Regions from separate parts of the Agrobacterium sp. CG674 genome, predicted to be linked through region 2. Evidence: predicted binding sites of a transcription regulator. Region 2 holds the regulator's gene; the other holds the start of a gene.
What was found. Region 2 encodes LexA, which represses DNA repair genes until DNA is damaged. Its sites were predicted from a motif close to TGTTCNNNNTGTGTTCNG; they were not measured.
Positions count from the first base shown of each region.

Region 1 (3,145 bases), on a different contig from region 2:
ATGAACTCATTCTTGATCGCATCAATGGAAGGAACGATGGCGAGTTGGCCCAGCGCCTCGTTCAGGAAGGATTGCTGGAGTTCCTGGCGTTTGATGAAGAGGCTGAGCAGTTGTTCGAAAGCCTCGTGAGTGGACCGGCGCAAATGACGCTTGACGACGGTGAGGCCGCCACGCTGGCGGTCGCCGTTTCGTTGAACCGAACTGCCGTAATCGACGAACGCAAGGCAATCAAGGTCTCCGGCGAGCGCTTCCCGGGCCTTGAACTCATGGCAACTGCCGACATCCTGCGTTCCGATGAGGTGTTTGCCGCCCTCGGTTCCGAGGGTATCGCCGATGCTCTCTTCAGGGGACTTACGGGTGCTCGCATGGCTGTTCCTGAGCGTCTCCATGATTGGGTGGTAGAGCTCTTGGGTGAACGCATTGTTGAGTGCCGGAGCCTGCCAGCTAGCTTGCGCCAGGTCCGGACGTAGCTCGATCTTGCACTGGCATTCGCTCGGTGAACGCGTTCTACAGTTCAAGTAGCAGCTGACCCTTTGCCACGCTGGCAATTGGTGTGAGAGACGAAAGCATTACACCGAGAAGCCGCACCGGCTTTCTGAACGGGGCAACGGACGTCAATAGCTGATTGGCAATTTCGAGGATGTCTTCGCCGGACGAGACCGGTGCGTTCACGGTGCGGCTGCGAGTTGCTTGCTCAAAATCAGAATATTTGACCTTCAGTGTCACCGTCTTGCCGCTCAGTCTGTGCGCCTGGCAATGGCGCCACACTTTCTCGATCAGTGGGGGGAGCTCACCACGCGCGAAGTCTATCCGATCTATGTCTTCCATGAACGTATCTTCGGCACCAACCGACTTTCGCTCTCGGTCAGCCCGAACCTCGCGACCATCGATCCCGCGGGCAATCCCGTAGAAATAGGGACCGCTTTTACCAAAATGTTGCTGCAGGAAAGCGAGTGATTTTGATCTTAGGTCAAGGCCAGTCTCAATCCCGTGCTGCCTCATTCGTTCGGCCGTGGCAGGCCCGACGCCGTGAAATTTATTCACTGGCAGCACTTCGACAAACCCCGGACCGTTTTTTGGTGTAATCACGAACAGGCCATCGGGTTTTCGTTGATCGCTTGCCATCTTTGCCAGGAACTTATTGTAGCTGACGCCGGCAGAGGCTGTCAGACGGGTCACCTCCTTGATCTTAGTACGGATTTCCTCGGCGATTGTTGTCGCGATGTCGATACCCTTGTGGTTTTCGGTTACATCGAGGTAGGCCTCGTCGAGCGAAAGCGGCTCGATGAGCGACGTGTATTCGGCAAAGATCTCCCGAATTTGGTTTGAGACCGTTTTGTAGATATCGAAACGAGGCTTCACAAAGATGAGGTCTGAGCATTTGCGTATTGCAGTCACAGACGGCATCGCCGAATGAACACCGAATTTGCGCGCCTCGTAGCTCGCGGCAGCCACCACACCACGTGCTTCTCCATGGCCGACCGCAACAGGCTTGCCACGCAGGTCGGGATTGTCCCGCTGTTCAACCGACGCATAGAAGGCGTCCATATCGATGTGAATGATTTTCCGCTGCGGCGCCTGCACAGCCACGATGTGACGATTATGGTCCGACCCCTGACTGGGGGCATCGGTAGGAGTTGTGAAATCGTCAAACACGATAGTCACTCTTATCAAGGTGAGTTAACGAGACAGAGCTCAGCGGGAGCGCCGAGAGGGGTTTTCGATCACGGCCTTTCCCTGACATCAACCTGATTCTCCTCAATGAATCGTAAACTGATGGTCCCGACAAGATCATCAAACGAAATAGAACAAAAAGAGAACATATTGCATTTTTCGAGGAATGGAAATAGGGAGTTTGCGGGAGCTCGGGCGAGCGGAGTGTCAGAGTCCGCCGAAAGAGTTAGGCTAAGTCACAGGCCGCCGACACGCACATTGCCCAGCTAACACTGGTGCTGTAGGATTCTAGTTAGAGATCAATGCGTTCGGTTCGTTAAACTACGCGTCGGCAGTTCGAATTGGTTCAAGGCGTTCCGGATAGATCATTGAATAGTACATCTCAGGCGGCGGGCTTGGCAAACCACTCCCAGCCGCCAGCGCGGGCTTTTTTCCTGCGATACAGCGCCTGATCAGCAGACCGCATGAGTGCCTGCAGGGTTTGGCCGTCCTGGGGGTAAAGGCTTACGCCTATACTGGCACCGACCTCTATCAACGACCCGTCGCAAATGAAGGGCGCTGTGAGACTATTGTGAATTCGTCGACAAATTTCGCCGGCTTCATGGCCGTCACCCAGTCCGAAAAGCAACACCACGAACTCGTCGCCACCAATGCGCCCAACAACGTCGGCATTGCGGACGCAGGCTAGCAATCTGGCTGCCACCATCATGAGAACCTGATCGCCAGTATCGTGCCCATGCTGGTCATTGACGGGTTTGAAACCATCGAGGTCGATCAACAGGACCGCCATTGGCTCGCTATGCTCCGAGCAGATTTCGCTCTGCCACCTCTCTTGAAGGGCTCTCCGATTGGCAAGTTCGGTTAAGGGGTCTTCCATCGCCATCCGTCGTACGGCGTCTTCGGTTTTCTTTCGTGGTGAAATGTCCTCAAAGGTCGCAACCGCAATCCCGATATCCCAGAGAAGCGCGCCCCGATGTTGCGTCGTGCGAAATGAACCGTCGGCGCAGCGAACCTTAAGTTCAAGTGGCTCGATTTGACCGATCCCCGACTGCTCGCTTCGCCAGAGGGCGGCCCAGTGCTCCCGGGCCATCTCTTGCTCAAGAGAGGTGTCGTAAACCTCGGATATCCATTGATCGACTGTCAGGAAGTGTTTCTCGCCATATCCGAAGAGACGGGTGAAGGCGCGGTTGATGAACCTAATTTCACCGCCCGGAAGGCCGGCCCACGACACGGCGACCGGTAACGCGTCCAGAATAATGTGGCAATTGCGAAATGAGGCGGCGTCGACCCCCTCTGTGCGGGCAAACAGCTCTTTCATGCACCCTCCCAAGCGTCGCTGGTGGCTCGCGATGTCAACAAGCCTTTTACGTCTTACCAAGGATAGTGCTACAACCGAAGGGTTAACAGGTAAGTGGTGTTTAACCACCATTTTGGGCCAGACGTGTTACCTGTTTCAATGACTGGGCGCAGT
Region 1 is NZ_JBNWDZ010000012.1:19,973-23,117, reverse strand. It holds gene ACQZ51_RS21975 (hypothetical protein) at 1-518, opposite strand, end outside; gene dinB (DNA polymerase IV) at 508-1,584, opposite strand; gene ACQZ51_RS21965 (diguanylate cyclase domain-containing protein) at 2,057-2,992, opposite strand.
Region 1: the regulator LexA is predicted to act here: its motif matches at 1,805-1,822, upstream of dinB (DNA polymerase IV).

Region 2 (3,145 bases):
GCTTCATGTGCGCCGGTGGATGCGCCCGATGGAACCGCTGCGCGGCCGAAGGAGCCGTCTTCAAGATAGACATCTACCTCAACGGTCGGGTTGCCGCGGCTGTCGAGAATTTCGCGTGCGATAATGTCGGTAATGGCTGTCATGATCTCTCCCTTAGGATTGGAACAGTGTTTTTCAGGTGCATGTCTTAAAGCGCATGAGGGAACCTGTGAAGAAGTTTCAGATTCCGGCTTGCGATAAAAACACGTCGCCAGAGCGGCGAGTCGTTTGGTGGTCGTCTTCCGCTGTAGCCGATGCGGAAGAAATTACAATGACAAGCCCCGTCCTGCGCGATGGTTTCCTTCGACGCCTCTCGGCGCCGAACTATCAGGTGGACTTGGTGATATTGTCGAAAGCCAGAAGTTTTTCGAGAAGCTTCGGCATATCTTTCAGGTGAACCATGTTGGGGCCATCGGATGGCGCATTATCAGGGTCTTCATGCGTTTCTATGAAAAGACCGGCAACACCAACTGCCACCGCCGCGCGTGCCAATGTTTCCACGAATTCGCGTTGACCGCCCGTCGAGCCACCCTGCCCGCCCGGCTGCTGAACCGAATGGGTCGCGTCGAATATCACTGGCGCACCGAGCGATGCCATGATTGGCAGTGAGCGCATATCCGACACTAGAGTATTGTAGCCGAAGGATGCACCACGCTCGCACAGCAGCACATTGGAGTTGCCGCTGTCATTTAGCTTGGCCAGCACGTTCTTCATGTCCCAAGGTGCCAGAAACTGGCCCTTCTTTACGTTGATCACTCGGCCGGTCTTTGCAGCAGCCACCAGCAGGTCCGTCTGACGGCTGAGAAATGCCGGAATCTGCAGAATATCTATGACGGGCGCGACAATGGCGCACTGCTCTTCGGTGTGAATGTCCGACAAGACTGGAAATCCGAACTGCGCCTTCAATTCTGCGAAAACTTCAAGCGCCTTGTCGATGCCAATGCCACGCTGGCCCGAAAGCGAGGTGCGGTTGGCCTTGTCGTAGGATGATTTGTAAACCAGACCGATTCCCAGCTTGCCACAGAGTTCGGCCAGCGTTTCGGCAATCATGAAAGCATGGTCGCGGCTTTCCATCTGGCACGGACCGGCAATCAGGGAAAATCGTTCGGTGTTCGAGAAAGAGACCGCTCCAGCGCCCTCGCCGGCAATGACCTTCAGATTGTTCGTCGCACTCATGGTTTTCCCTTGGAACAAATGAAACAGTGCACGGGCATCACGCCCGATCTTAGCAACGCATGTAGCAGTAAGCCGACAGCGAGTCACGGTATAGGAGCGGTATTCGGCGGGATTGTGGGCAACGTTGAAACTCGTTTGTACTTTCACTGAGTTTTAAGGGATTGCAGAACACATATGGAACAGATAGTGTTCGTTCTGTATTTGTTTCCCGAATCTCCGCCTCGAATCGTCAAGGGTCTCTTCATGCTCACGCGCAAACAGCAGGAACTGCTTCTATTCATTCATGAGAGAATGAAAGAGTCCGGCGTGCCACCATCTTTCGATGAAATGAAGGATGCACTCGAGCTTGCCTCCAAGTCAGGCATCCATCGGTTGATCACAGCCTTGGAGGAGCGCGGTTTCATTCGCCGGCTACCAAATAGAGCCCGTGCGCTTGAGGTTATCAAGCTTCCCGAATCATATTCACCCCCAGAAAAGCCACAGCGCGGCTTCACGCCAAGCGTTATTGAAGGCAGTCTGGGCAAAGCTGCAGCGGTCGAACAACGGCCTCAGCCATCATCTTCCAACAGCAGAAACTCCGAATCAGTCAGCGTACCGGTCATGGGACGCATTGCAGCGGGCGTGCCAATCTCCGCCATCCAGAACAACACTCATGATGTGGTCGTGCCGATGGATATGCTGGGTGCAGGCGAGCATTACGCGCTTGAGGTTAAAGGCGATTCGATGATCGAAGCCGGTATATTTGACGGCGATACCGTCATTATCAAGGATACCAGCACCGCAAATCCCGGAGATATCATCGTGGCTCTGGTGGACGAAGAGGAGGCAACGCTCAAGCGCTTCCGTCGCAACGGCGCCTCTATCGCACTGGAAGCTGCGAACCCTGCTTATGAAACCCGCATATTTGGACCGGATAGAGTCAAGATTCAGGGAAAGCTGGTTGGTCTGATCAGGCGTTATCACTGATCAGCTTGGAAAGCTCTGCACGCGCGTTTCATACGGAGTCTTAATTCTGTTGCGCTCGCGGGGCCTCAAGTCACCACGCAGCGACAACAAGGATGAAACTTATTAGCCGGGTATCCATTCCACTGTGATTGTGTGCTTTGTAGCGGATTTCCGTTATAGCGGCAGAGATTTTGCATGGGAATTGGCTGCTGCGTTTAGAATGCCGTTTGTGACCCACATTGATCGCCAAGCTGGTTACGGCCATCAAATAATTTGAATGATGCCATCGCTGTGCATGGCTTTATGCAAGAAATTCTCTGGGTTATTGATAGTCTTCTTCTTTTTGATCGCTGCCTTTCAGGAGCGCTGCTCATGTATCAACTTTTCATCGCCAACAAGAATTACTCGTCTTGGTCACTGCGAATCTGGGTGCTGATGCGCACGCTCGGAATTGAATTTTCTGAGCGATTCATGCGTTTCGATGACAAGGACCATGCATTTTCGGAGTTTTCACCGACATCGAAAGTTCCATGTCTTGTGGATGGCGATCTGACCGTATGGGAATCGCTCGCCATCACCGAATATCTTGCGGAAAAGCATGATGGCGTTTGGGCAGCGGATGCCAAGGCCCGGGCCTGGTCTCGCTCTGCCGCTGCGGAAATGCATGCGGGCTTTTCCACGTTGCGCAACAACCATCCGATGAGCGTTGGTCTTAGAATACGGCCATCTTCCATATCCGAAGCATTGCGGAGAGATATTTCCCGGATCGACGCCTTGTGGCAGCAAGGGCTGGCAGCCCATGGCGGTCCATTCCTGGCCGGGGCCGAATTCACGGCTGTGGATGCGTTTTTCTGCCCGGTTGCGTTTCGGTTCCAGACATATGGAACTGTGCTGTCTGCCGCGTCTAAGAACTATATGGATCACCTCCTATCCCTTCCGGCAATGCGAGAATGGGAACAGGCAGCCCTTCTGGAACCGTGGCGCG
Region 2 is NZ_JBNWDZ010000003.1:231,028-234,172, reverse strand. It holds gene eno (phosphopyruvate hydratase) at 1-143, opposite strand, end outside; gene kdsA (3-deoxy-8-phosphooctulonate synthase) at 367-1,215, opposite strand; gene lexA (transcriptional repressor LexA) at 1,459-2,181, shown strand; gene ACQZ51_RS10305 (glutathione S-transferase family protein) at 2,533-3,145, shown strand, end outside.